3 regions of the Aneurinibacillus sp. UBA3580 genome follow, and region 3 is predicted to be linked to each of the others. Evidence: riboswitches for the same ligand, from Rfam matches in the RefSeq annotation. Region 3 holds a riboswitch; each other region holds the start of a gene.
The links. Region 3 has a riboswitch for thiamine pyrophosphate ahead of B2899_RS06300 (thiamine phosphate synthase). Riboswitches for the same ligand answer to the same signal wherever they lie in the genome.

Region 1 (10,069 bases), on a different contig from region 3:
TGAATACGCTGATCCTTCTTTAATCCGAAATAAACTCTCCCTGGACTTTTTTCGGACGATTGGCGTTCTTTCACCACGCGCTCAACATGTTCTGCTCACCCTGAACGGGAAATTTTTAGGAGTCTATTTGCAACTCGAATCCGTAAATGAGCTATTTCTCCAGAAAAGAGGGCTGCCTTTAGGGCCGGTTTATTATGCAATTAATAATGACGCAAATTTTTCATTAGTGAGCCATCATTATAATGATGCAAAAAAAACACTTGAATCCGGTTATGAACGAAAATGCGGCACCAAATCAGATGACGAACTTCTGCGTGAATTGATTTATAAGATTAACACCATACCGCGTTCAAGTTTTAGTAAAGAGATTGCTTATTATATTGATGTAGATAAGTACTTCCGATGGTTAGCAGGAGCGGTTTGCACTCAGAATTATGACGGGTTTGTCCATAACTATGCTTTATACCATAATAAGCAGACAGGCTTATTTGAACTTATTCCTTGGGACTATGATGGAACATGGGGAAGGGACTGTAAGGGGAAGATGATGGAGCATGATTATGTTCCAATTGAGGGATATAATACTCTTTCCGCACGGCTTCTCGACGTTCCACATTTTCGATCCAGGTATTGTGAACTTCTTGAAGAAATACTTGAAACTTCGTTCACTCTAGAATCACTTGAACCTAAGATTCATTCGCTAATGAATTCTATTCGTCCTTATCTTGTAAGAGATGACTATAAGAAAAAAGACATCCAGAAATTTGATGCGGAATCGGAGTACATCACCCGTTTTATTGTGAAGAGAAATCATTATCTGCGTGAACGTTTGTCGGATTTAAAACAGTAATTCCATGAATACTTCCCCACTGAGCGGGCAATCGCTGAAGCGGGGGCTTCAATTTTACAATAGATCGCGGCTTGATTTTGGGGTGAGGATATTCTTCAGTACAGGCAGCGATTCGTACACATAATGGGTCAGCGTTACAATAAAATACCGGCATACCAGTTGCCGCCTGCATGGCATGCCGGTATAGAGGCAGGTTTGTACATTCCAGCACAATGGCTCCCTTTTCACTCTATAAAATTATAACAGGCTTAGTTCATTCCCGCTAAAACTTCAGCGTTCTTTTCATTGTAACATTCCATGCATAGCGCATCTTTTTCCTCTGCTTCATATTCTGTTAATTTAACGCCGCAACTTCTGCACGTAAGCTCAGTAAAAACTATATTCATTTCTATTCCCTCCATTATCCGTATATTTTTGCAAACCTTTAAACGCAATCATTTTGAAGGGAGCCAAAGTCTACGTTATTACAATTTCCTATACGAAATAAGAATAAAGCAAGTTTCTGTTTTTCTGACTTTTTACAAATCGTACACAAAATTAAGATTACAACAGCAATTGAAAGATTCGGAAAATCAAAGACGATAAGCAAGCAAATGAAACCCCGGCCTTATGTCATTGACACCAGGCCGGGGTTTGTAGTTTACTGCACCGCTTTATGCAAAGAACGACGCGGCAGTTTCCATTTATAGAATACAGACAACACTCGCAGCACAACAATCGCAACGCACAGCCCATACAACTGTACGGAATCTCCAATGTCTACAATCCCCGTGCCGATGCACAGCCCGGCTCCGATCGCCCATACAGCGTAGATTTCTTCCTGCAGCACCATCGGACGCCGACCCGCCAGCACATCGCGAATCACGCCGCCGCCGATGCCTGTCATTACCGCCGCCACGATGATTGCGCTCAACGGACGATCGAGCTGCGTCGCATACAACGCGCCCTGCACAGCAAATGCCGCGAGACCAATCGCGTCAAAGAACACCTCCGAGCGACGCCAGTATGCGATTAACTTTACCGGCAGAAAGAAGAACACCAGCATGGTTAGTAACGCTGTCCATAGCAGCGTTCCCTGCTCCCAAAGCGTAGGCACCGGAATACCGATAAGAAAGTTCCGCACGATCCCGCCACCGAATGCAGTCGCCATGCCAAGCACGAATACGCCGTATATATCATACTCTTCTTCCATCGCCACCACCGCGCCGCTCAGCGCAAACGCCATTGTGCCGATAATGTTCAAAATCTCCCACGTCACGCTGCATCTTCCTCTCTATTTTTCCCTCATTGATATTTAATCTTTCAACAGGTTACAAGAGGTCCTTGCACATCGTCAAGCAAAACCGCCGACAAGATAGTTTATTCGAAAAATTTCATCGTCTATCTTTTTGCATTTTACAGCATTGACAGGTCAGCCCGAACCTGTTATTCTACGGATAATTTCATAGGAAAGTCCACTGGGGGTGCCGTAACGGCTGAGATAAGGCGCAGTAGCCTTGATCCCTTCGAACCTGATCTGGATTATACCAGCGTAGGGAAGTGGCATGACGACTGGCCATTCCAATTTGGTTGTGATGGCGCGTTATTCTTTGTCTCGCATGCCGCTCTACTTGTAGAGCGGCTTTTTATTGGGGCAAGGGACCGGTGGAGCACTTTCTTCTCTGAAAAAATTGATTTGTTAGGAGGAATTTATATGATGACATTTACCCAACAGCTTCGCCAGGATGCCGATCCAATCTTTGAGGCCATCTTCGCTCACCCATTCGTGCGGGGCATTGCCGATGGGAATTTGGACAAAGAAGCCATCATCCATTATGTAAAACAAGATTTTGAATATCTCAACGCCTTCGCCCGCATCTACGGCATCGCCATCTCTAAATGCGAGAAACGCGAAGACATGGCGATGTTTGCCGAGCAGATCTCATTCGTACTGCACGGCGAAGCCCATCCCCACAACAACTTGTGCCGCGTAGCGGGCGTCCGTTATGAAGATGTGCAGGGCTATCCGCTTGCGCCGAATGCAAGCCATTATATTCGCCATATGCTGACGGTCGCGCATGAAGGTACGCTCGGAGAAATCATCGCAGTGCTTCTGCCGTGCCCGTGGACATATCTTGAAATCGGACAAAAGCTGCTTAAAGAAGTCAATCCCACTCCTTCGCACCCGTTCTATGAATGGATTACTTTTTATGGCGAGGCATCCATGAACGTGCTGACCGATCGATTCTGCGCACGGCTTGACCGCTGGGCGGAAGAGGCCAATGAAATGGAGAAAGAAAAAATGAAGCAGCATTTCCTTACCAGTTGCCAGTTGGAATACCTCTTCTGGGATATGGCGTATACAAAGCAAACCTGGCCGGTTGAGTTGGGACAGGTGATGAAACGATGAGTTGGAAAATGCGGGAAGTTGTACTGACCGTCGTACTGTCCATCGCGTGCGGCGTGCTGTACCTTGGCTGGTCTACCCTCTGGCTTCCGATCTCGGCGCTGATAGGACCGGTCGGCGCTGAAGTGATGTTCGGTGTCTGGGTGGTGGCGAGTCCGTTGATCGCTTATATTGTACGCAAACCGGGCGCCGCACTGATTGCGGAGCTGGCGGCGGCGGCCGTTGAAGTATTCACGGGCAGCCACTTTGGTCTCTCTTCGCTGTTAATCGGATTCTTTCAGGGACTGGGCGCCGAATTGGCCTTTTTCCTGTTCGGCTATAAGAAGTATTCATTGCCCGTCCTCATGCTCTCGGGTGTACTCGCTGCGGTCGGCAGCATGATCTACAGCCTGCTGGCCAATGGCTTCGGCTATTATACTCCGGGTGTACTCGCGGCTACGTTTGCACTGCGAATAGCCAGCGGCGCTATCCTCGGAGGAGTACTCGGAAAACTGATAGCCGAATCGCTGGCGAAAACCGGCATTCTTCAGCAGTACGAAATGATGCGGCAGCGCAGACAGCAACGTGGTGAAGGATATGATTCCGTATCTAGGATGTAACAATCTTTCGGTCCGTTTCTACGATGCTCCCTCCTTCACGCTGCAACATCTGAGCCTTTCGATTCAACGTGGCGAAAAAGTACTGCTGCTCGGGCCAAGCGGCTGCGGAAAATCCACCCTCCTGTCTGTGCTGTCAGGAATTATTCCCGCCGCGATTGAAGCGGAAGTAAAGGGCGAGGTGACACGCCCTGAATCCGTCGGCATAATGTTTCAGGACCCGGATGCCCAATTCTGCATGCTGACTGTCGGTGATGAGATTGCGTTTAGCCTGGAGAACCGCCGCATTCCGCGGGATGAAATGAACGGCCGTATTGAAAAAGCGATGGCACAGGCGGGTCTGTCTGTGCCCAAGGATACGCCGATCGAGACGCTGTCCGGCGGAATGAAGCAGCGTCTGGCGCTCGCATGCCTGTTGGCACTCGAAGCGGATGTACTGTTCTTCGACGAACCGACGGCACAGCTTGACCCGCAGGGACGACAGGATGTGTTCACACTGCTCAAATCGGTATCGGATACAGGAATGACCATGGTATTCATCGAGCACGTACTGGATGGTTTGATTGACTGGATGGATCGTGTCATCCTGTTTGATGCCCAAGGACGCATCATCGGGGAGGGTGCACCAAAAGACGTACTGACCCGGTACGAAAAAGAAATGGAGGCCGCCGGTATCTGGCGGCCCCGTCTCTTCCCTCATACCCTAGAAGAGGCCTGTGCCCCTTCCCATCCGCTGCAGATCGGGTGGCGCGAAAAGCTGAAGCAAAGCGAGACGCGGGCCAGGTCGAAAGGGGCGGTAGAGCCGGACATCTACACCATACGCGATCTGACCATCGGCTACGGCAAAACCAATATCCTTGAACATGTTTCGTTTTCGCTTCGGCAAGGCGAATGGACGGCCATTATCGGTGAGAACGGCGCTGGAAAAAGCACACTGTTAAAAGCGCTCGCCGGATTGGAAAAAGGAAAACACGGGGAGGTATACTTTCAGGAGCGACCCATCCGCAAGTGGCCGGCCAAAAAGCTGTACGAACAGGTCGGCTTCGTATTCCAGAATCCGGAGCTGCAGTTCGTCACAGATCGGGTATACGATGAAGTGGCATTCGGGGGACGCGTTCGTCAATGGGACGAACATGTCCTTACAGACAAAACGAACCGCCTGTTGCAAGAGTTCACCCTGAATGCGCATCGCGATCATCATCCGTTCATGCTAAGCCAGGGCCAAAAAAGACGGTTGAGCGTGGCGACAATGCTCTTGTTTGATCAGAAAGTGCTCCTCTTAGATGAGCCAACGTTCGGACAGGACGCTGCCACCGCTGCCCAATTACTCGCTCGTTTGGAAGAGCGAAAAAAACAAGGAACCGCCATTGTCATGGTCACACACGATATGGATTTGGTGGACCGGTACGCAGACCGTGTCATTTGGATTGCAGACGGTACGATTCAATTTAATGGTGCCCCGTACGACTTGTTCTCTTCCGGCGCTTCTCTGCCGGGGTTGATGCGGCCGCTTCACTATGAATGGGAAAGGAGGATGCGCCATGATGCATGCCAACCGCTCCCGTTTGGCTCGCGTTAATCCGGCTGTAAAATTGACTGCCCATTTAGCCGTTATGCTGTTTCTCATGATGATTGCCGATCCGATTACTTCCGCTCTGCTCTGGCTACTATCCATCATCGTTGGAGTCATGTTCGGGGGATGGACCATGCGGTATATAAGAAAGCGGATTGTACCGTATCTCGGATTTTTCCTGCTGGTCTTCTGGATGCTGGCCGCTTTCGGCAAAGGCGAACATGTCCTTGGGCAATTTGCCTGGTTCCGCATCACGGAAGAAGGCATCTACCATGGTCTGACGATTGCGTTTCGCATGCTCGGATTCGTTACGTACGGTCTGCTGTTCACATCCACTACCGATACGACACAGCTGGTTATGAGTTTAATTCACCAGTATCGCCTTTCGCCCAAATGGGGATACGGACTGCTGGCAGGTCTCAGGTTTGTACCTCTGTTTCAAAGTGAGCTTGCGCAGATGAAAGCCGCACATAAAATCCGAGGATTTCATGCGCAGGGGAAGTTAAAATCATTTGCCCGCTATACACTTCCTCTGTTCACCCAGGGTATCCGCAAGGCGGAACGGGTGGCGATCGCAATGGAAGCCAGAGGATTTGACGGTTCGCGCAACCGTACGTATTATCACACTCCCGTAACGTCAAAGAGTGATTATGTATATGCCGGTACTCTCTTCCTTGCTGTCGCTGTCATTACGGCTGTTTCCGCTTTTTCAGGCTGGCTGCACTGGGCATGGAACGAGTAATACCGCAAAAAATCCCGGCAGCATATCGCTGCCGGGATTTTGATTTGATCTTTCGAAAACCAGTTTGAATTAGTAATTCATGTATTGTTCGCGTTCCCACGGATGAACCGCTGTACGGAACATATCCCATTCGATTTCTTTCGCTTCTACGAAGTGCTCAAGCGCGTGCTCACCCAGTACGGCGCTGATAACTTCGTCCGCTTTCAGCTCTTCGATCGCTTCTTTCAGCGTTGCAGGCAGGTTGTCGATGCCGGCTTCTTTGCGCTCTGCTTCGTTCATTACATAAATGTTGCGATCTGTTGCCGGCGGAGCTTGCAGTTTGTTTTTCACACCGTCAAGCCCTGCTGCCAGAAGAACGGCCAGTGCTAAATACGGGTTCGCTGACGGGTCCGGGTTGCGCACTTCGATACGGGTGCTCAAACCGCGGGAAGCCGGGATACGAATCAGCGGGCTGCGGTTTTTCGCAGACCATGCCACATAGCAAGGCGCTTCATAACCAGGAACCAGACGCTTATAGGAGTTGACTGTCGGATTGGTGATGGCAGCAAAGCCGCGTGCGTGCTTGATGATGCCTGCAAGGAATTGCATTGCCGTTTCGCTCAAGCCAAGCTCTGTAGACGGATCTTCGAATGCATTTTTGTCGCCGGAGAACAGAGACAGGTTGCAGTGCATACCGGAGCCGTTAATTCCGAACAGCGGTTTCGGCATAAATGTGGCATGCAGACCGTGTTTACGGGCAATCGTTTTTACAACAAGCTTGAACGTTTGGATTTGATCAGCCGCTTCGACCGCATTTGCGTATTTGAAATCAATCTCATGCTGACCCGGCGCCACTTCGTGGTGAGACGCCTCTACCTGGAAGCCCATTTGTTCGAGTGTCAGTACGATATCACGGCGGCAGTTCTCGCCGAGATCGAGCGGCGCGAAGTCAAAGTATCCGCCCTGATCGTTCAGCTCGTTCGTCGGCTGGCCATGTTCATCAAGCTTGAACAGGAAGAATTCCGGCTCCGGTCCAAGGTTGAAAGACGTGAAACCCAGATCTTCCATGTCTTTCAGCGCGGCTTTCAGGATTTGACGGGGATCTCCCATGAAGGGTTGACCATCCGGAGTGTAGATGTCGCAAATAAAGCGAGCAACTTTGCCGTCTTCCGTTGTCCACGGGAAGATAACGAACGTATCGAGGTCCGGATACAGATACATATCAGATTCTTCGATGCGCACAAATCCTTCGATAGACGATCCGTCGAACATCATTTTGTTATCGAGCGCTTTTTCCAGCTGGCTCGTCGGAATTTCTACGTTCTTGATCGTGCCGAGCAGGTCAGTGAACTGCAGGCGGATGTATTTTACATTCTCTTCTTTGACCAAGCGATAAATGTCTTCTTTCGTGTACTTTGCTGCCATCTCCAAACAACCTCCTTAAGATCTCTCCTCAGCAAGGAGACTCCCATATGATTTTTTATAGATGATTCATTAATGGAAGAAGCGGGAAAGCTCCCCCCGATTAAGCGGTGTTTGCCCCGGCCGGGTCGTAAACATTTGCTGCTTCAGAAAATCACGCAGCTCGCGGTCGGACATTTCTTTGCGTTCCTGTTCGACTTTCTCGTAAAGCATATTGCTGACTCGCTTGCCTTCCTGCTTCATCGCAAGCACTTGCTTGATGCCGGCAATATTAAGTCCTTTCTCAAGCAGCGATTTGATTTCCAGCAGGCGGTCTACATCATTAAAGGAAAACAGGCGCTGATTTCCTTTCGTACGCGCCGGAGAAATCAGATTCTGCTGCTCATAGTAGCGGATCTGACGCGCTGTTAGTTCTGTCAGCTGCATCACGATTCCTATCGGAAAAAGAGCCATATTGCGGCGAATATCATCTTTCATTTCTTTATCTCCTTTCGCCGGTGAATCTCCTTGCTTCCTTGGTTCTTATTCTACATATGTTAACTTTCCTCGTCAATACATGTTAGATAAATTTACACATTTTTTTTAGACTTTTTTAGATTTTTAACAAATTCTTCTCGATCATCCCGTCCAGCGCGGTCAGCACACCCACCTTGACATGTGAAGCGGTCAGACCACCCTGCACAAATCCGAGATACGGCGGGCGGATCGGACCGTCGGCAGACAGTTCGATACTCGAACCCTGAATAAACGTACCGGCAGCCATAATGACCTGATCGGCATATCCCGGCATATCGCCCGGTTGCGGTACCACATGCGAATCAACCGGGGCCGCTTTCTGAATGCCCTGACAGAACGTCACGAGGCCTTCAGCCGTGCCGAATTCGACGGATTGAATAAGGTCTGTGCGCGGCGCATCCCAACTCGGATTTGTCTTGAAACCTAATCTTTGCAGGAGTCCGGCCGTGAATACCGCGCCTTTCAACGCTTCTCCTACCACGTGGGGTGCGAGGAAAAACCCTTGAAATATTTCCAGCAGTCCGCTCTGTGTCGAGCCAACCTCGGCCCCTAAGCCCGGTGCAGTCATGCGATATGAAGCCATCTCCACCAGGTCGGCGCGTCCGACGATATAGCCGCCGCTTTTGGCCAGACCCCCGCCCGGGTTCTTAATGAGTGAGCCGGCCATGATGTCGGCCCCTACTTCGAGTGGCTCCTGTTCCTCGGTAAACTCACCGTAACAGTTATCCACAAACACAATGACGTCCGGACGAATGCCTCTGATGAACGCGATCATTTCTTTAATTTTTGCGATTGTAAACGACGGGCGATCCGCATACCCGCGCGAACGCTGGATGCCGATTACTTTCGTATTTGTATGTATCGAGCGGGCGATCGTTTGTTTATCGATTTCGCCTTCCGCCGTCAGCGGCACTACGGCGTAGCCCACACCGAATTCTTTGAGCGATCCCTTGCCGTGACCGCGTACCCCGACAATTTCTTCCAATGTATCGTACGGCGCACCGGTAATGTACAGTAGCTCGTCACCCGGGCGCAGCATACCGAACAGCGCAATCGCAATCGCATGCGTACCGCTCAGGATATGCGTGCGCACGAGCGCCGCCTCACCGCCGAATACGTCTGCATAGACCTTTTCTAATGTTTCACGCCCCATATCGTCGTACCCGTATCCGGTCGACGGCGCAAAATGAAAGTCACTCACCTGATGTTTGCGAAACGCTCGCAGTACTTTAAATTGGTTGTAGTCAGCCATTCTCTCGATCTCACGCAGGCGCGGGCCGATTTCTGCTTCCACCTGCTCAACATACGGTGCTAATTTCTCTCCATGCTTTAAATACGAAAACACGTTATCTGTCCCTTCTATACGCTCTTAAATAATAAACTCTGCAAGCTCGGACGAAAGCTGTTCGATATGTTTTCCTTTCGCCTCAAGCTCATAATACATGCCGTCTTCATCGACGTTTTCACGGAGAACGTGAAGATTGCGGTGCACAAGGGCATACAGGTCGCTGCGTGCCGTTGGCAGGCGCAGCAGGTAGCGGCTGTACCCGCTTTCGATATGCGCTTCCACCGCCGCAAGCAAGCGTTCTATGTCGTCCTCTCGGTGCGCGGAAATATACAGCACCGATCCCGAAATCGTTGCAATCGGCCGCTCTTCTACGGCATCCATCTTATTGAAGACAGTCAGGCGCGGAATGGCTCCGGCTCCCAGCTCGGCCAGCACTTCGTCCACTACTTCCATATGAATTTGATAATCAGGATGGGAGGCGTCAATCACTTGCAGAATTAAATCTGCTTCAGCCGCCTCTTCAAGCGTAGAACGAAAGGCAGCCACCAGTTGGTGCGGCAAATTCTGAATAAAGCCAACTGTGTCGGTTACGATAATTTCCTCACCACCCGGAAGCCGCACACGGCGTGAGGTCGGATCAAGCGTGGCAAACAGCTTGTCCTCCTCGAGAATACCCGCATCGGTCAGACGGTTCAAGATTGTTGACTTGCCTGCGTT
Region 2 (10,069 bases), on a different contig from region 3:
TGATGCAGTCCGATGCTCGGCTCATCCAGGATGTACAGTACGCCCATCAGACTGGAACCAATCTGCGTCGCCAGGCGAATCCGCTGCGCTTCTCCTCCGGATAATGTACCCGCGGCACGGCTCATCGTCAGATAATCCAGTCCGACGTCCACCAGGAACTGCAGACGTGCTTTAATTTCTTTTAAAATAAGACGGGCAATCTGCATTTCTTTCTCGGTCAGCACGAGGCCATCAAAGAATTCATGCGCATCCGCAATCGAAAGGTCAGTAACATACGCAATGTTTTTGTGGTTCACCGTTACTGCCAGCGCTTCTGGACGCAGGCGATGGCCTTTGCAGGACGGACATTTCTTCTGGCTCATGTACATCTCAAGCTGCTGGCGCACATAATCGGAACCGGTCTCGCGATACCGACGAGCCACATTATTTACGACACCCTCGAATGTCATATACGTATCACGAACGGTCGTGCTGAAATCACTTTTGTAGCGGAAATGCAGCTTCTCGTTTCCACTGCCGAACAGCAGAACATGCCGCTGTTCTTCCGTCAGTTCCTCAAACGGCTTGTCCAAATCGATTTTGTAGTGCTCGGCCACGCAGGAAAGAATTTGCTCATAGTAATTGGAAGTCGAACTGTTCCACGGTTCAAGCGCTCCTTCATTTACACTCTTGGAAGGATCCGGCACAACCAGGTCCGGATCAACCTCCAGTTGACTGCCCAATCCGTCACATTTCGAGCATGCCCCAAACGGACTGTTAAACGAGAACATACGGGGTTCCAGATCAGGCATGCTGAAGCCGCACACCGGACAGGCAAGGTTCTGGCTGAACAGCAGTTCTTCTTCCCCGATAATGTCTACCAGCACCCGGCCTTCGGCGAGGCGAAGCGCCGTTTCCAGCGAATCTGCCAGGCGGCTCTGGATGCCCTCTTTCACAACAATCCGGTCGATGACCACTTCAATGGAGTGCTTTTTGTTCTTCTCCAGCTTAATCTCTTCCGACAAGTCCCGCACTTCGCCATCGACGCGCACGCGCACATATCCTTGCGCACGAATATCGTCAAGCAATTTCACGTGCTCGCCTTTCCGCCCCTGTACGAGCGGTGCCAGAATTTGCAGGCGTGTTTTCTCCGGATACCCCAGAATGCGATCCACCATCTGCTCTATCGTTTGCGCCGTAATCTCTACCCCGTGTTCCGGACAGTGCGGCCGTCCGATGCGGGCAAAGAGGAGACGGAGATAATCGTAAATCTCCGTAACGGTACCTACAGTAGAACGGGGATTGCGGCTGGTCGTCTTCTGGTCGATGGAGATGGCCGGAGACAGCCCGTCAATGGAATCGACGTCCGGCTTGTCCATCTGACCCAGAAACTGGCGTGCATAGGCGGACAGCGACTCGACATAACGCCGCTGTCCTTCCGCGTAAATCGTATCAAACGCAAGCGACGACTTACCCGAGCCGGACAAGCCGGTCAGCACGACAAACTTGTCCCGGGGAATCGTCACATCTATATTTTTCAGGTTATGGGCACGCGCGCCCTTAATCACAATATTTTCGCGGCTCATTCGTTTTTCATCCTTCCGCCTTTAACTCAAGAATTAAATCGCGCAGTTCAGCCGCACGCTCGAAGTTCAGCGCACGGGCCGCTTCCTTCATCTCTTCTTCGAGACGCAGCAAGACGTCCTTTCTCTCTTTCTTGCTCAGCTTGCTGTACGCCTTCTGCGGCAGGTACTCTTCCTGCTCTTCTGCCGCTTTAGTCGCCTCGATGACTTCGCGCACCGCTTTGCGGATCGTCTGCGGCGTAATGCCATGCTCTTCATTGTATGCAATCTGACGCTCACGGCGGCGGTTCGTCTCCTCGACGGCGCGCTCAATCGATTGCGTCATTTTATCCGCGTACATGATGACGTGGCCGCTTGCGTTTCTTGCGGCGCGGCCAATTGTCTGAATCAATGATCGCTCGTTGCGCAGGAAGCCTTCTTTGTCTGCATCCAGAATCGCCACCAGCGACACTTCCGGTATATCTAACCCTTCCCGTAAAAGGTTAATTCCAATCAAGACATCGAACGTTCCTATCCGTAAATCGCGGATAATCTGCATCCTCTCAATCGTTTTGATATCCGAGTGCAGATAGCGAACTTTAATGCCCACTTCTTTCAGATAATCGGTCAGGTCTTCGGCCATTTTTTTCGTAAGCGTGGTGACAAGCACACGCTCATTCTTCTCAATCCGCTCGTTAATTTCACCCAGTAAATCGTCAATCTGCCCTTTAGAAGGACGAATGTCGATCGTCGGATCTAAGAGTCCGGTCGGACGGATTACCTGCTCGACGAAATCCGGTGCCTTTTCCAGCTCATACGGTCCCGGCGTTGCCGATACGTAGATAATTTGCTTTACATGTTTTTCGAACTCTTCGAATGTAAGCGGGCGGTTGTCTGCCGCAGACGGCAGACGGAAGCCGTGGTTAATCAACATTTCCTTGCGGGCTTTGTCACCGTTGTACATGCCGCGAATCTGCGGCAGCGTAATATGCGACTCGTCTATCATAATCAGAAAATCATCCGGGAAGTAATCCAGCAGCGTATACGGTGTCGCTCCTGGTGGCAGGCCGTTCAGGTGGCGCGAGTAGTTCTCGACGCCGGAGCAATAGCCCATCTCCTGCAGCATCTCGATATCATAGCGTGTCCGTTGTTCCAGGCGCTGCGCTTCCAGCAGCTTACCCTGCTCTTTAAAATACGCAAGCTGCTCTTCCAGTTCGGCTTCAATGCTCTTGATGGCACGCTGCATCTTATCCTGACCCGTGACATAGTGGGACGCCGGAAAGATTGCAACGTGCTCGCGCTCTGCCAGCACTTCTCCGGTCAATGCGTCAATCTCGGTAATCCGCTCAATCTCATCACCAAAAAACTCCACACGAATCGCGTGTTCGCTGTTAGCCGCCGGGAAAATCTCCACGACGTCCCCGCGCACGCGGAATGTACCGCGCGTAAAGTTAACGTCATTTCGATTATATTGAATGTCTATCAGCTTGCGAAGCACATCATCACGGTTCTTCTCCATACCACGCCGCAGAGAAAGCAGCAGCGCTTTGTATTCCTGCGGTGAACCCAAACCATAAATACAGGACACACTGGCAACAATGATGACATCTTCACGTTCAAACAGCGCGCTGGTCGCGGAATGGCGCAGTTTGTCAATTTCCTCATTGATGCTGGCGTCCTTCTCGATGTAAGTATCCGATTGCGGAATGTAGGCTTCAGGCTGATAGTAATCGTAGTAGCTTACGAAGTATTCGACCGCGTTGTTGGGGAAAAACTCTTTAAACTCGCTGGCAAGCTGCGCCGCGAGCGTCTTGTTGTGGGCAATGACAAGCGTTGGCTTTTGGACTTTATTGATGACCTGGGCCATGGTGAACGTCTTCCCCGTTCCCGTCGCCCCCAGCAGCGTCTGGTGCTTCTTCCCATTCAAAATTCCTTCCGACAACTTCGCTATTGCGGTAGGCTGGTCTCCCTGAGGGTTGTACTCGGAGACAAGCTCGAATTTTTGGCTCAGCTTTTCCAAGGTTTCACCTTTCCTTCGTTATCATGCTGCATTTCATTATATCATAATTGCATATACGAACGTATGATTTCCAATAATTTTTTCGAACGTAGGTTCGAGAGTGAAACTACCGTGGCTTTTCAGCCGCAACCCTGATATGAAAACCATGGGAAGGGTGGCTACCTTTTTGTGGTACGAAGGAAAAAGAGGAAAGAATGAGGAGAGGATTTTGATTTTGAAGACGGAAAATTATAAAGAGGGAATAAATCCGATAAGAACAAATGTTTTTGACTACTATATTTTTATGTTTTACAAGAAAAATAATAAATATAAAAATATAGTTGTGGTATAATATTGCTGTAAGATTACGTAAAATAAAAAGAGACCGCAGGTGCAACTGCGGTCCAATGTACAACGGTGTGCCCGTAAGGACTCATCGAGATATCAGTCAAACACCCCCCTTGAGCCGGCCAGCTTGTAAGGGGGGTGTTACTTTGTTAGCGCAACGATTGACCGCTTGGATTAAGCCAATGATTAACAAACCAAACGTCAGCATAATAATAATCACTTTGCCAGTCTTCATCGATTATCACCTCCCTTGCTACCACTTAACGCAAGGCAACAACGGGTTACGCGGTGATAAATCGAGGCCCCTACAAGTACGTTGTACAAGTAGCATTATATCACAGGAAACGACAGCTTTCTTAAAAAGTTACCAACAAAACAAGCACGCATTCGACAAAGCATTCTCCGTCTTCGCGGAAATGTCTTTTGGCTGATCGGCTTCGATACGACTCACAACCGCTTTAATCTCCTCGACATCCTTCTCGATTTTATCCAATTTCTGTACTTTCTCATAAATTTTTATCGTTTCAATGGATTCATGCCGCGCGCCCCTATTTTTCCGCTTCGTTCCGAGACAAAAGATATGGCGGTTCCATATATCTCCCGTCTGTCAAAAGAACGCGATACAGGTTCGTAGATCGGCGAATCTGGCTGATGTTGACGCGCCCTTCACAAAGAAGGAGGACATAAAAGTGGACATTCCCCTTTTTGTGGAATTTTAGCGGTGGTAGCCAAAATTTCTATAAAAGGTCGGAATGTCCTCTTTTTGTTCCCTTTTTTTCGACAATTTTTTGCAAGAGTCCAGTTAATAATAACAACTTTCTGACTTCAAACACCGAGTACAGGTTTTCATTAAAACATCGCCTGTATAGGTATGATTGCAACTTGCCTGAAGGTCAGCAAGCTCTGCTTTTAGGCTCTCTATTTTGGCCTTCAGCTCTTTTATTTCACTTATAATTTGACTCGCTTTGTTACTCATACAGAGGCCATCTCCTTATCCGCTCACCGATAAATATGACTGCCGCCGTCTTTGAACTCTTGAGCCTTTTCCTTTAATCCCTTTTCTAACGCCTCGTTGTTCGTTAATCCATGATGATTGGCATACTCCCGGATTTCATGCGTGATTTTCATACTGCAGAATTTCGGTCCGCACATCGAACAAAAATGCGCCGTCTTTGCCCCTTCTGCCGGCAAGGTTTCATCGTGATATTCCATGGCGCGTTCTGGATCTAATGATAAATGAAATTGGTCGCGCCAGCGAAACTCAAACCGGGCCTTGGAAAGGGCATTATCGCGAATTTGCGCTCCGGGGTGGCCTTTGGCTAAATCCGCAGCATGGGCGGCAATTTTATAGGCAATGATTCCATCCCGTACGTCCTCTTTATTCGGAAGCCCGAGATGTTCTTTCGGTGTAACATAACAGAGCATGGCCGTTCCGAACCAGCCAATCATGGCTGCACCAATCGCAGAAGTGATATGATCGTACCCCGGCGCGATGTCAGTTGTCAGAGGCCCTAATGTATAAAACGGGGCTTCCTGACAAATCTCCATCTGCTTATCCACATTCTCTTTAATTTTATGCATGGGAACATGACCGGGTCCCTCAATCATCACCTGTACATCATGTTTCCATGCAATTTTAGTCAGCTCACCCAACGTCTCTAACTCAGCGAATTGTGCCTCATCGTTTGCGTCTGCAATCGATCCTGGACGCAGGCCATCCCCTAGGGAAAAGGCTACGTCATACGTTTTCATAATTTCGCAGATTTCCTCGAAATGCGTATAGAGGAAGTTCTCTTCATGATGCGCCAGGCACCATGCCGCTAAGATAGATCCGCCACGTGACACGATTCCTGTGACCCGGTTGCTTGTAAGCGGGATGTAGCGAAGGAGAACTCCGGCATGGATTGTAAAATAATCTACACCTTGCTCGGCCTGCTCGATTAATGTGTCACGGTAGACTTCCCAGGTCAAATCCTCTGCCACTCCGTTTACTTTTTCCAGAGCTTGATAAATGGGAACAGTGCCAACAGGAACCGGAGAATTTCGAATAATCCATTCACGTGTTGTGTGTATGTTTTTTCCGGTAGATAAATCCATAATGGTGTCCGCTCCCCAGCGAATCGCCCACGTCATCTTTTCTACTTCTTCAGAGATAGAAGAAGTAACGGCGGAGTTTCCAATGTTTGCATTAATTTTTACATGGAAGTTTCGGCCGATAATCATCGGCTCGCTCTCCGGGTGATTAATATTAGAAGGAAGAATGGCGCGGCCTTCCGCGATTTCCTTCCGTACAAATTCAGGACTTACCCCTTCGCGAATGGCAACATACTCCATCTCCGGAGTAATCATACCTTTGCGGGCATAATGGAGCTGGGTAACATTTTGCCCTTTTTTCGCCCGCAGTGGTTTTCTCTTTAATCCAGGAAAAACCTCGCGATGGGGTGAACCCTCTTCTCCTTTTATTCCATCGTCTTCCGGTCTTACGTCACGTCCTTCATATTCTTCTACATCGCCTCGCTCCAGAATCCAATGACGGCGAAGTGCAGGAATTCCTTCACGAATATTTACGGAGTAACCGGGGTCAGTATAAACTCCGCTCGTATCATAGACACGAACGGGCTCATTTACCTGCGTTCCAAAACTTCCGGATGATTCGCTCAATTGAATCTCCCGCATAGGCACCCGGATATCCGGTCTGGACCCTTCTATGTATACTTTTTTACTGCCCGGAAACTTCTCAAGATTCGGGATAGAAACTGCGGTTTCAATCGATTTGGACATAAAAATAGCCTCCTTGGTTAGAAAATTCGAAGTATTTAGAACCCTCTATGGAGGCGGAAGGAGGACGTATATGATTAAAAAAGCCGCATAGAAAATGCGGCTTTGGATACACGTACCCCATGCAATATAAACATGAAGTGTCACTCATCCCTCCGCTGGCATTATCCAGTTCAGGTTCAACGGTCGATAACAGATTAGTTATCCTCTCAGCCTGATTCCTCAAGCTCCCGCGTAAATATTATATAACTTATAAACTACATTAACACAAATAACGAAGTATAACAACCTTCATCTACTACAAAAAAACCCTCTACTCCGTCAAGCTAATTCCTCGAATCCAACGGTACCCGACATACGTGCCGACGAGACCGCTGACTACGCCAAGCAAAACTACCGGAAGCGGCTGGTACGGTCCGTTGAAAACGGCCATCATGATGCCCAGTGTGGCAATGGCGCCGACCCAGATATTCAATGACACACGAGAAATCACCGCGGCAAGAATAAACGGAACAATCAGCGCAATGATATATTTTGCGATCATAACGATACATCCTTTCCCTGCTCGAGGGGCATCTCATTCGACTCAGCGTTGCGGCGCGTTCTCACCTTGCGGAACAGCCCGAATAACCGGCTGTATCCCTGCTCTACATACTCATCCGCCGCGGCGTCAGGTGCCACAATCAATCCCAGCTGATGATGGTCTCCCTGATACACGGAACGCTGAACGTATTTGATATGTCCTTCTTTATTCATTACTTCCATTTTACAGAAAGCCGATTGCTGCTGCAATGCCGGGTAAATCTCCTCCTTGCCGTGGATCTCGTGTCCGTTCACTCGCAGAATAACATCTCCCGTCACAATCTCCATCTCATCGGCCGGACTGCCGGGCACAACCGCCAGTACGCGCACACCTTTCTTCAATTGTACATATAGCGGCGTATGAACACGACGCTGCCATTCACCGTAGATACGCAGCGCTTCATGCCCGGCCAGTGCCAGCAGGCTGCCAAGAACGGCAAAAGGAAGCCAGAACGTTCCCAGATACGCTAGCACAAGCAATGCTACGCCGAGCCACACAATCATTTTACCCGCCCACTGCGCTTTTTCCTGGGGCGTGGACAACACCGCCAAATCCGCATACCCTGCTACAGACGGAACCGGAAGCAGGCTCAGTGCAGCTGCACCCGCATAGAACCACGGCCACCAGCCGGGCACATCCGGCGTGTAAATACCGGCTGCATCCCCCGCCACGAACAGAACGACCGGGATAAGCCAGTATTTCTGTATCGCATACGCGCCGACAACACGACCGCGCTGGCTCTTAATGAGGACCGGAGATAGTCCCTGCTTCGGCACGACACGAATAAGAATGCCTTCTGCGATATGCAATACGGCGACCAGCGCGAGGATGGCCGGGATGTTCACCTCCTGCAGCCATACAACCACTGTTTTAAACCACCCATTCAAACCATCCGAAGGCACAAGCTTCGCCAACGCGGACAGCACGGACAGCAAACCACCGCTATAGGCGAAAGACAAAAAGCGAATGTGAACGAATGCCAAAAGAGCACTTAAAATCCATAGCAAAACAATATCGTGATAAGAAGGTGCCGCACCGATGGCGAGCAGCACAAGAGAAGCGCCCAGGCCCGCTGCCGCACCGAACAGCAGCGCGCGCACCAGCTCTCCCGCTCCCGAAGTCACCCGTGCATGGAACAGCCTGCGCTCCTGCACAATCTGCTTACGGTATGCCCAGAATAACAGCAGCGCAAACACATACAAAGCCGGACTTATCAAAAATTTAGGAATCTGTATCAACAAATCAACAACAAATCCTGACCAATCATCCATTTTCTATCCTCCGAATCTAAAATCGAGCAATACTTACGCCTGCTTTCCCTTTTTTGTCGTTCGGCCAGAAAAGCTCTCGCTTCCCCCACTATTCAGTATAAAAAGAAAAAACCACGACATAAAGGCCGTGGTTGTACAATTCTACAAACGGCAGTGCGAACCCTGCCTTATTTTCAATTTGATTCCCTGGATATTACTTCAAGTGCCGCTTGCAGCTGCAAATCATTCTTCGGGTCCTGAATCCGTTTGATCAGCTCCTCCTGCATGACACCTGCGGTCTTTTTATCTACCCTGCCGGTCACCGGAAGCTTGTGCAGACTCTGGAATGCTTTCACGGCAGTTTCGGTCCGGCTGTCGAAGTAACCGTCCGTCCGGCCCGGCGGTTGACCCAATCCTTTGAGAATCAACTGCAGATTCTTCACATCCGAGCTGTTCATATCGCGTCCCAGTTCCACTTTGGTCGGCAGCGGAGCGGCATTAAAATAATCGGGTTGATCAATCTTTACATCCGGCTCAATGCCTTTTTTATGAATCCAATTGCCTTCCGGCGTCAACCATTTGGCCACCGTAATCTTCAGCTGGCTGTCGTCTTCAAGCGGTATTGTATTTTGCACGGTGCCTTTTCCGAATGAGTTTGTTCCGACTACTTTATAGCCGCTGCCCTGCAGTGCGGCGGCCAGAATTTCCGAAGCGCTGGCGCTGCCCTTATCCGTGAGTACGACAACCGGATATTTGGCTTCTCCTTTTTCGGAACGGAATACTTCTTTTTTGCCGTCACTGTACTGTACCTGCAGGATAACGCCTTTATTCGGCACAAGCAGATTGCCGATTTCGACCACCGAATCGAGCAGACCGCCCGGATTGCCCCGGACATCGACAATCAAACCGTTAATGCCCTGTTTCTCCAGTTTGTTCAATTCCGCGGCAAAGTGCTTGGCGGTATTCTGGGAGAACTGCGTAATTTCCAGTTTCCCGTATTTCTTGCCGTTCCGTTCAACCGTCTCGCTGTACACGGTTTCCACCGGGATATCGTCACGAACGACGGTAACAAGCATCGGATCCGAAAGCCCCGGACGCATAATTTCAAGCTCCGCTTTCGTCCCCTTCGGACCGCGAATGTGCATGACAGCATCGCTTAGACTCAGTCCCTGCAAACTTTTGCCGTTTACCTTCAAAATCTGATCCTCCGGACGGAGGCCTGCTTTTTCAGCCGGCGATCCTTTAAACGGAGAAACGATTGTGACCCTTTCATTTTTCAGCGTTACTTCCGCTCCGATTCCCTCAAACGTAGATTGCAGGGAAGAATTGAAGTCCTTCGTCTCCTTTTGGTTCATATAATCAGAGAACGGATCATCCAGCGTCTTGACCATCCCTTCAATTGCGCCGTCAATCAACTCAGCCTTCTCTTGCTTTTCGAGCGCGGCATTCTCTATTAATTGATACGCTTCGTATACTTTAGCCAATTCAGGGTCTTGGGCCGCGGCCTGCTTTTGCGGGTCCTGTCCCTGCGGTACGCTGCCCTGTGTTCCGGAAGCCTGTCCGAAAAATT
Region 3 (10,069 bases):
ACATCGACCGGACGCTTCCGTATCTGCTGCGTACGCCTGCGCATACGCTTACCACGGAAGCCATCGCCATGTTCATGGGACGCCTGACCAAAAATCCGGAGTGGCTAACACTGTATGCGGACGTTCCGGAGCAGGAGACGAAGGCACTGAAACCTGCACTTGAAGAATACCTCAGTATGAGCATGCTTATCTTCGTGCGCTGGGGCCTGGTGATGGTGCATTTCGAACACGAGATGTATCATGATCCGGATCAAGATTTGAATGCGCTCTGGTGGTCATTGGTCGAGCGCTTTCAACTGGTAAAAAAACCAGAGGGCCGAAACGAGCCGGACTGGGCCGCAAAAATTCATATTGGAACCGCCCCGGTATACTACCAGAATTACATTTTGGGCGAGCTGATGGCCTCTCAGCTGCACTTCATGATACTGGACGAGCTCAGAGGCGATTCCTATCTGAAAAAGAAAAGCACCGGCTCCTATTTAATCCGGCGCATCTTCCATTCCGGTGCCCAGGTTCCCTGGTATGAGCTGTTGAAAAACGCCGGCGGAGAAGGATTGAATCCCGATTACTTCGTGAAGCAATTCGTGCGCTAGTTATAAAATAAAGAAGGTACAAAAACTTGTCCGATTCTTTTTCCCGAAGATGCATAGCCTGTCCGCTCCTTCATGCAGGTCCGAGCCGGTCGGCAAAACACCTGGGCAGAACAGAGATGGAGACAGTTGCCGCTCTCCTTCGGTCTTGGACCGACAGGTCGCTGGGCGAGGAAAAAGAAAGGACTCCGTTTTTGTACCTTCTGTACTTTTATATCCTTTTATAACAAATAATTACTGGCTTATCTCTGTATTCGTTCTTATTGAGCAGAGATATAAGATTCTCTTTGATGTTCCCTTATGGGCAGTATCATAAGCAAGAAGCCGATGAGCACGATAACGGCCGAGATACCAAAAGGCGCCTGCGGGAAAAACATATGCCCGAAGATACCGGACAAGATTGGGGCAGAACCCGCACCCAGCCAGCGTACGAAGTTGTATACGCCTGATGTCACACCCCGCTCGTACGGTGAGGACTCCATTACATGCGTAGTAAACAGCGCATTATTCAATCCGGAAATTAAACCGGAAATGATAACAAGCACGATTTGTACCCACATAATTTTTATGAAGAACAACAAAAACAGGAATGCGCTGAAAAGTAGCAGGCTATAGCGCAAAAGATTCTTCAGTTTATATTTTTGCTCCAATCTATGCGATAAAATAGCCGAACCGTAAGCAAGGCACAACCCCCAGCCAAAGAAGACCAATCCGAGCTGGATGGGCGATAGCTCCAGCACGAGCGGAGAATAAGCCAATACGGTGAAAAAGCCATAATTGTACAGCATGCCCGCTAACGCCCCTTGAATAAAAGGAAGATACGAGAACAGGTGGCCCATCTCTCTAATACCGGCCGTCTTCCGTTTCTGTTTACTCGGCGGAGCTTTAACAAAAAAACTCACCAATATGAATGCAACAAAAATTAGCAATCCGGTTGCAATAAAGGGATAACGCCAGGTATATCCACCGAGAATTCCGCCGACAAGCGGACCGCCGGCCATGCCAAGACCGATAGCTGCTTCGTACAACCCAACTGCAGCGCCGACTTCACTCGACAAAGCGATCAGCAGCGTCATGGCAGTGGCAAAGAAAAATGAATTACCGAGCCCCCAACCCGCTCTGTAAATCGAGAGTTCTGCAATCGTATCGGAAAATCCGCAAAGCAGCGCAAAAATTGTAACGATAACCAGCCCTGTGACCATCATCGGTTTGTCGCCGAACTTGCCGGCCAACAGACCGGCGGGAAGCATCATGATCGCCATCATAAAAATATAAGAGGAAAACAGCATCTCTACCTGCCAATGACTTGCGCCGATTTGTTCGGCTATTGAAGGCAAGATGGGGTCTACAACCCCGATTCCCATAAACGCAAGAAATGTGGCAAACACCGTAATGATTCTTGCGTTTCGTTTTTTACTCTCGGTTAATTCCAAGTCTCCCTCCTCCTTTCTTACCTCGATATTTTCATCCAGTCGCCTGTGACGAGACCTGCCTGTTACTTCTGTTCTTCCGAAGCCGAAGCATACAGATAGTCCCTCGTAAGCGGCAGTTGATTATTAATACCTTTTGAGAAAAGCATCTGATGAATAGAAAGCCCGCCGATTCTAAAGAAAGCGGCACTGGACCGCAGATACAGACGCCACATGCGGACAAATTTCTCATCGTACATCTCGCGGACTTTAGCCTCATGTTGATCGAAACGTTCCGCCCATCGATCGAGTGTCATCGCATAATGCATCCGCAAGTTTTCCACATCCATCGTATGGAAATCATACTCGGGCAGCAGGTGAATGACCTCGCGCAGCGAAGGAATGTACCCGCCGGGAAAAATGTATTTTAAAATCCACGGATCGCCCGGCTCTTCCTTCATATGCGTAATCGTATGAAGCAGCATCAACCCTCCTTCTTTCAATAGCGCCTGCACCGATTTCATAAATTCAGGATAATGATCCTGTCCGACATGTTCAAACATGCCGACGCTGGCAATTTTATCGAAGGTACGTCCTGTTTTCGCAAGATCGCGATAGTCCATCAGTTCAACATCCACCTGACCGGACAACCCCAGCTCTGCAATCCGCTCGCGCGTTTTTTTGAACTGCTCTTCACTTAATGTAATGCCTGTCGCTTTAACTCCATACTGCTGGGCGGCGCGAATGATGAGCCATCCCCACCCGCTTCCGATGTCAAGCAGCGTTTCCCCTTTCTTTAACTGCAGCTTCCGTAAAACATGGTCAATCTTTTGCAGTTGCGCTTGTTCGAGCGTATCTTCCGGCGTCCTGAAATAGGCGCATGAATAGCTCATCGTTTCGTCGAGCCACAATGCATAAAAGTCATTTCCTACATCGTAATGGTGCTGCACGTTCTCCTGCTGCTTACGCATGCTGAGTTTCGACAAGCGGGTAAGCGTTTCAGACCAAATCATGCTTCGGTTCGACGTGGCAGCCCGAATAACGTCTTCGATTGCACCTTCAATCTCGATCGCCCTGTTCATATACGCTTCTCCAAATGCCAGGGACGGCTGTTTCACGAAATTTCCAAAAGGAACCTTCTCATGAAATATAAGCGTAAAGCGCGGCTCGCCTTCTCCGTAATTGTCCGTCGTTCCATCCCAAAATACCACCCGAAAAGGAACCGACGTTATCTTTGAGAAAAATTGCTGGAATAAATACTTCTGCACCATGTATCGCTCCTCATCCGAATGAATTAGTAAACAGTATGAAATGCTGAGATTAGAAATATGCCTGTATTCATAGTTTGTTAAAGTAATTATATATGTAATTTTTTATATATAGAACAGTGTGTTTTAGTATAATGTGCTCTGTTTGCATATGTCAATATTTATATATATAATCTTGCTCATATGAATAATAAGGGAGGAAAAGAATGAATGCTTTAGGCTACGCTCTGCTTGGCATGCTTGTGCGAAAGCCCTGCTCAGGCTACGAATTAACGCAACTGCTGGAAGTATTCTGGCAGGCCAAACACAGCCAAGTGTATCCGCTGCTTATGAAGCTTGAACAAGACGGGCTTGTCACATTTGTTTATGTAAAACAAACCGGGAAACCGGATAAAAAAATCTATTCGATTACCGATAAAGGAAAAACGCTGCTTGCAGAGTGGACCCGCAAATCGCCCGCTCCCCCCGTCATCCGGGATGAATTTCTGGCCAAGGTGTATTCCATCTGGCTAACGGATAAGGATACGGCACAACGCCTTTTTCATGAACGCATGACCGCTTATGAGGAAAAAATTGCATTTCGCAAAGAAGAAATCAAGAAAATGAAAGAAGAATACGGGGATGAAATTGAAAGCATTACTTCCCGTCATTTCGGGCGCTACCTTCTCTTCTGCCGAAAACTGAAACAGGAGGAAGAAGAGATTGCCTGGTGCCGCTGGGTACTCGGCTTACTTGCGAAATAAACAAAACCGGGATGACGTCATTCTGCCATCCCGGTTCGTTTATTTTTTCTTGCGTGTTCTGTATACTTCTTGAATGGCTTTGCGGCGCTCTTTGCGCTGCTGCTTTTCTCTTTCAGCCTGCATTTTTTTCTTGTATCCAGGTTTAATCTTTCTAGGTTTCGCTTTAGCCCGGCCTCCTCCTAACGCAGGTGCCGGCTTTTTCTCCGCACTGCGGTCCTCTGTCCGTGCTTCCTGAATGCCATCGTTCGTATCTCGAACCACCTTGCGGGCCTTACGTTCTTCACGTTTTTTGCCCCCGAGAAACTTCTGCTCGACACCGCCGCTAATGGCGCGCGAGAAACGGGTAAACCACTGTTTCTGACGAGGGGAAATCAGCGAAATGGCTTCTCCTTCCTGCCCGGCCCGGCCGGTTCTGCCTACGCGATGGATATAGCTCTCCAAATCGGACGGCATGTCGTAGTTAAACACATGCGTAATGCCTGCCACGTCCAGGCCGCGCGCCGCAATATCCGTCGCGACGAGATACTGGAATTTGGCTTCGCGGAACCGGTCCATAATCTGTTCCCGCTTCTTCTGGGTTAAATCGCCGTGCAGCGCTTCCGCTTCAATGCCGTTCTCCTGCAAGCTGCGCACCAGCTCGTTGACGCGCTGTTTTGTATTCGCAAAGATCACGGCTAGATACGGACGGGCATCTTTGACCAGTTCCAGCAGCACATCAAGCTTGTCGCTTTGGTTCACTACATAATAAGATTCTTTTGTGTTTTCCGCCGTCATCTGCCGCTTCTCGACCCGGACAATCTGCGGTTGATTCATGAAACGGTGGGCCAGACGACGCACTTCATCCGGAATGGTCGCAGAGAACAGGAGCACTTGTTTTTGCTGCGCTGTTTGGATGAAGACTTCTTCTACTTCTTCGAGAAAGCCCATCTCGAGCATTTTGTCCGCTTCATCGAGCACAAGCATTTTAATCCGTCCGAAATGAAGTGTCTCCCGGCGCAGGTGGTCAAGAATTCGGCCCGGCGTGCCTACCACGATATGCACCTGTCCCGAAAGCTTACTAATCTGGCGTGTAATGTCCTGACCGCCGTGCAGCGAGAGTACGTTAACGCCCAAATGCTTGCCCAACTCGGCTATATCGTCTGTGATCTGCATCGCCAACTCACGGGTCGGCGTCATAATCAGCGCCTGCACGTCTTTTTTATCCAGCTCCAGCATTTGGAGCATCGGAATGACGAAGGCCGCCGTTTTGCCGGTTCCAGTCTGGGCCTGCCCGATGACATCTTTTCCTTCGAGAGCCAGCGGAATGGCCTGCGCTTGAATCGGGGTCGGTTCTTTATAATACAAATCGGCAATCCCCTGCAGAATTTCCGGTTTCAGCTGAAAAGCAGTAAATGAATTCATGATTTCCTTCCTTTCTCTGCTAAAACAAACTATTTCTTATTCTACCCGATTTCCGCTTCTGATCGCTACCCGAAAAAAGAAAACAGGCGCGGCCGGCCGAATAGCGCTGCGCACCTGTGCTTCTTCTATAAGAATTTACTCATAAATACCTCGTCCACATGTTTACCATCCAGTATAAACTGGTCTTTACGGTATCCTTCCACTACGAATCCGTATTTTTTGTACATATCTATTGCTCTTTCATTATCGGCAAATACGTCAAGACAGACTTTCTCCAGTCCATGGTGCTTGGCCCACTGCAGCGAATAATCCATCAGCTTGGATCCGATACCGTATCCCTGAAATCCGGGGCCGAGCCAGATGCGGAACGTACCGATATGCCGATTCATCTCTAGCTGTCCGCGTTTGATCTGGGCCACACCGGCTATCGCGTCGCTAATTTCAGCGACCGTATACATGCTGCCCTCTTCTTTCATCTGGCGAATGAACGCCGCCTCTTCTTGCGGACTATTCATCGTATCCTTCTCTTCCTCCAGATAAACGCCATCGTCAAGTACGCGGCGCAACCGCTCGATAATCTTCGGCGCATCCACTTCCATCGCCTGACGCAGCACCATCACTTTCCTATCCTTTAAGCGGTACAGCCATATTTTACGAAATGCGTCGTTTGTCGTTTTTTTTACCTTCAATATTGTCCCTCCGCTCCTGCGTAATAGTCAGCAAGCAAGCTATTAGTATAGTACCTCAGAGGGAGGAAAGTTATTACATCGCCGGCGGTTCTTTGCCCAGCAGACGCAGCGTCATATTTACCTGCGCCAGGTGGTAAACTTCATGGTCGAACATTCGATGGAACAGCCAAGAGAAAGTTGGATTATCGATTTTCGCGCCGCGATAGCCTTCCGGCATAGTAAATGGCGTGGCCAATTTCGATACTTCCATTTCGCGAAGTACGTTTAGCGTATGCTCACGCGTTCCTTCTAGATAAGCAAGAATATCGGCGATTGTCGCAAGCTCCGCTTTCCGCTTGGGTGCCGCTTCCTGTCCAAGAATAATGCCTTGAACGAACCAATCTTCCGCCTGTGCGATATGCCGCAGATGAAATCCGATAGAGTTAGGCACCCCTTGAGGTTTTTGTTCAAGGAGATCCGCTGTTAATTCCCGATAGGCCGGAAAGAAACGATCGCGCAAATCGTTGACGTGTGGGAATAATTCGATAGCTTTCAATCTTTGCTCACCCTTTCACTTGATTATGCAGAAAAATTATATCATAATTCAGACTATTTTACCTTTTATTAAGTTTTTTATATCCCTTCTTCTCTTTTTCATTACAATTGATTATAATAGAAGAAATTTTAATAGAAAGCACTACTAGGGGATCCCGAGGAGCCGGGCTGAGAATGAAACGCGTTGAAGTTTCTAAACCCTTGGGACCTGATCTGGTTCGTACCAGCGTAGGAAAGTAGTCGGCATAAAAGCGTTTGTCATTGACGTATCAGGCCGGGTCCCATAATAGGGTCCCGGCCTTTTCTGTGAAAATCATGAGAAAAGAAGGAAGGGGGAGAGGAATGCACATGGCACATGCTCTTCACGTCATCAGCAGCGGTACGCAATCACTTTCAGACGTCCGCAGGGTTGTGGCGCGTATTCACCCGTATATTACCATGTTCCACCTGCGCGAAAAACAGCGAACCGCTCGGGAGTTATGGGAATGGACACAGGATTTGGTTGCGACCGGTCTGCCATGCACCAAACTTGCGGTAAACGATCGGGTGGATGTAGCGCTTGCGAGCGGAGCCGCTGCCATTCAAGCCGCGTATCACAGCCTGCCTGCCGGCGTCATTCGCCGTCTGGCTCCGCATAGGCTTATCGGTGTCTCTGTCCACAGCGTCACGGAAGCAAAAGCTGCGGAAGTGTCAGGCGCCGATTATGTGCTGTTCGGCCATGTCTTCGCCTCGGCTTCCAAGCCTGGCCAGGCCGGTCGGGGACTTGCGGCTTTGCAGGAGATCGTGGAAAGCGTCAATCTGCCCGTTATTGCATTGGGCGGCATTACGCCTAACAATGCGCCGGATACGCTGGCGACGGGCTGTGCCGGAATTGCCGTACTGTCAGCCATTATGCTTGCCAGGGACCCTATGCTTTCTGCCCAGCAATTTCAACAGGCCATGCAGAATGTCCGTGTATCGCCCAGATGCGCGTGGCCCATGGCAAAAATGGAGGGTGTTAAATGATCAAGCAGGATGTTGTCATCATCGGTGGCGGTGTCATCGGCGTCTCTATTGCCTATCAACTGACAAAAAGGGGCAAAACAGTCACCTTGTTGGAGAAAGATACGATCGGGGCGCATGCATCAGGGGCGGCAGGCGGCATGCTCGGCGCTCAGGTCGAGTTTACCGAGCCGGGTCCATTAGTAGATCTTTCTCTGCGCAGCCGCGCTATGTTTACAGAAATCGCCCGAGAGCTATATCAGGCTTCCGGCGTCGATATCGGCTTGAACAATGCAGGTATGCTTCGTATCGCCTGGACGGAAGAAGAAGCCGACACGCTAAAAAAACGCGGTGCCTGGCAACAGGCGATGGGCCTTCAAGCCGAGTGGATGGACAAAACGGACGTCAGACGGATGGAGCCGGCGGTAAGCGATGAAATTACGGGCGCTCTTTACCTGCCGGACGATATCCAGGTCTCGGCACCGGATTTGACAAGGGCGTTTGCGGTTGCCGCAGCAAAGGGCGGTGCCAGGCTTCTGGAACGATGTGAGGTGCTTGACATCGAGCATACAGACAGCCGGATTACAGGGGTTGTGACGACACAGGGCCGGTTTACGGCCGATCATTACGTGCTTGCTGCCGGAGCATGGAGCGGCCGTCTGGCGCATACGCTCGGCCTGCCGCTCTCCGTTTTCCCTATTAAAGGGGAAGCGTTCTCCGTGCTTTCTATGCCGCAGCGGATCGAAAAAACGATCTATTCGCACGGATGCTACATTGTTCCGAAAGACGGAAACCGTCTGCTCGTCGGTGCTTCCTCTGCAGACTGCGGGTTTGATAATCGGCTGACAATTGACGGCCTGCAGCAGCTCATGACAAAAGCCGTTCGTCTTCTGCCCGCCTTAAAAGACTGCCCGCTTGAAAAGACATGGGCCAGTCTGCGGCCACAGACCAAAGACGGCCTCCCGTATTTCGGACCGGTATCGTCTTTTGCGAACCTGCTGGCGGCGACCGGGCACTACCGCAACGGGATTCTTTTAAGCCCGCTGACCGGTGAAATGATTGCCCGCATGGTGACAGGTGAAACGCTTGATATCCCGCTTGCGCCTTTCACCGACAGACGTCATGTTCATCCCATCCTGTAAATCTAAGGAGGTACGCCTATGAATATAACAATTAACGGCGAGATGCAAACCATTCCTGACACGGTCGGGAATGTCCAGCAGTTGCTGGAATATCTGCGTCTTGCAGATCGCATCGTGGTTGTAGAAATTAACCGCGACATCCTGCAAAAAGAACAGCATGCCGCAAGAAGTATCACGGACGGCGACACAATTGAGCTTGTACATTTTGTTGGTGGAGGTTGATCATCATGCTTCGAATCGGACCTTATGAATTCTCATCCCGCCTGCTGCTCGGCACGGGCAAATTCCCGAATTTCGATATACAGCGCCGGGCGGTGGAAGTCTCGGGAACAGAAATCTTAACGTTTGCCGTGCGTCGGATGAACATCTATGATCCGGCACAGCCGAACTTTTTGGAACAGTTGGACCTGCAAAAATACAAGCTGCTGCCCAATACGGCCGGCGCAAGCACAGCCGAGGAAGCAGTGCGCATCGCCCGCCTTGCCCGTGCATCCGGATTATGCGATATGATCAAGGTGGAAGTGATTGCGGATACGAAAACCCTGCTCCCTGACCCGATCGCGACACTGGAGGCGACCAGAATTCTGGTCGAAGACGGATTCATCGTATTGCCTTACACGAATGACGATCCCGTATTGGCACGTCACCTGCAGGAAGCCGGTGCGCATGCGGTCATGCCGGGCGCATCGCCGATTGGCAGCGGCCAGGGGATTCTCAATCCGCTCAATCTGAGCATCATCATCGAGGAAGCCACCGTTCCGATTATCGTCGACGCCGGAATCGGAACTCCGTCCGACGCGGTGATTGCGATGGAATTAGGCGCTGACGGCGTACTGCTGAATACGGCCGTGGCCGGCGCCAAAGACTCTGTGAAAATGGCGGAAGCGATGATGTTGGCAATCAAGGCGGGCCGGCTGGGATATGAAGCAGGCCGAATTCCGAAGAAACGGTACGCCCAGGCCAGCAGCCCAATGGAGGGAATGAGCAAATAATGACATTGCCGTCTTTCGTTCGCGAAGAATTGGCAGAATATGATATCGTAGTCGACCGTATCCTAAAACGCTATACGGAACAATGAAAACCGAAATTTAAAAAGCCGGAAAAAGGGACTGGCTCACCCTTTTTACCGGCTTTATTCTTTTTCCTTTAATGATTTAATATTCCTTGACGCTCCGTCTCTTTCAATGCAATCTCCGCCGCTTCCCCGTGGCGTCCCATCAGCGCGTAGCGCATACTGTCAAGCAATGCCTCCCAACTCGCTTCAATTACGTTCGCCGATACACCTACCGTACTCCAACTATCCTTACCGTCC

Region 1: linked by a shared signal. The riboswitch ahead of tenA (thiaminase II) and the one ahead of B2899_RS06300 (thiamine phosphate synthase) in region 3 are both predicted to bind thiamine pyrophosphate.
Region 2: linked by a shared signal. The riboswitch ahead of thiC (phosphomethylpyrimidine synthase ThiC) and the one ahead of B2899_RS06300 (thiamine phosphate synthase) in region 3 are both predicted to bind thiamine pyrophosphate.

The regions. Positions count from the first base shown of each region.
Region 1 covers NZ_DFMZ01000122.1:3,794-13,862, reverse strand. The annotation lists gene B2899_RS16795 (CotH kinase family protein) at 1-850, shown strand, start outside; gene B2899_RS16790 (trimeric intracellular cation channel family protein) at 1,491-2,108, opposite strand; TPP riboswitch at 2,300-2,405, shown strand; gene tenA (thiaminase II) at 2,547-3,239, shown strand; gene B2899_RS16780 (ECF transporter S component) at 3,236-3,835, shown strand; gene B2899_RS16775 (ABC transporter ATP-binding protein) at 3,813-5,411, shown strand; gene B2899_RS16770 (energy-coupling factor transporter transmembrane component T family protein) at 5,377-6,147, shown strand; gene glnA (type I glutamate--ammonia ligase) at 6,217-7,551, opposite strand; gene B2899_RS16760 (MerR family transcriptional regulator) at 7,621-8,025, opposite strand; gene B2899_RS16755 (aminotransferase class I/II-fold pyridoxal phosphate-dependent enzyme) at 8,141-9,409, opposite strand; gene hflX (GTPase HflX) at 9,434-10,069, opposite strand, start outside.
Region 2 covers NZ_DFMZ01000136.1:17,921-27,989, reverse strand. The annotation lists gene uvrA (excinuclease ABC subunit UvrA) at 1-1,565, opposite strand, end outside; gene uvrB (excinuclease ABC subunit UvrB) at 1,573-3,552, opposite strand; gene B2899_RS17990 (hypothetical protein) at 3,989-4,123, opposite strand; gene B2899_RS17985 (hypothetical protein) at 4,691-4,864, opposite strand; gene thiC (phosphomethylpyrimidine synthase ThiC) at 4,888-6,669, opposite strand; TPP riboswitch at 6,799-6,910, opposite strand; gene B2899_RS17975 (DUF2198 family protein) at 6,980-7,210, opposite strand; gene B2899_RS17970 (PDZ domain-containing protein) at 7,207-8,520, opposite strand; gene B2899_RS17965 (S41 family peptidase) at 8,694-10,069, opposite strand, start outside.
Region 3 covers NZ_DFMZ01000041.1:12,521-22,589, reverse strand. The annotation lists gene B2899_RS06335 (M2 family metallopeptidase) at 1-593, shown strand, start outside; gene B2899_RS06330 (MFS transporter) at 851-1,954, opposite strand; gene B2899_RS06325 (SAM-dependent methyltransferase) at 2,086-3,270, opposite strand; gene B2899_RS06320 (PadR family transcriptional regulator) at 3,474-4,010, shown strand; gene B2899_RS06315 (DEAD/DEAH box helicase) at 4,050-5,411, opposite strand; gene B2899_RS06310 (GNAT family N-acetyltransferase) at 5,537-6,100, opposite strand; gene B2899_RS06305 (DinB family protein) at 6,174-6,635, opposite strand; TPP riboswitch at 6,772-6,886, shown strand; gene B2899_RS06300 (thiamine phosphate synthase) at 6,977-7,639, shown strand; gene thiO (glycine oxidase ThiO) at 7,636-8,757, shown strand; gene thiS (sulfur carrier protein ThiS) at 8,776-8,979, shown strand; gene B2899_RS06285 (thiazole synthase) at 8,985-9,749, shown strand; gene cimA (citramalate synthase) at 9,904-10,069, opposite strand, start outside.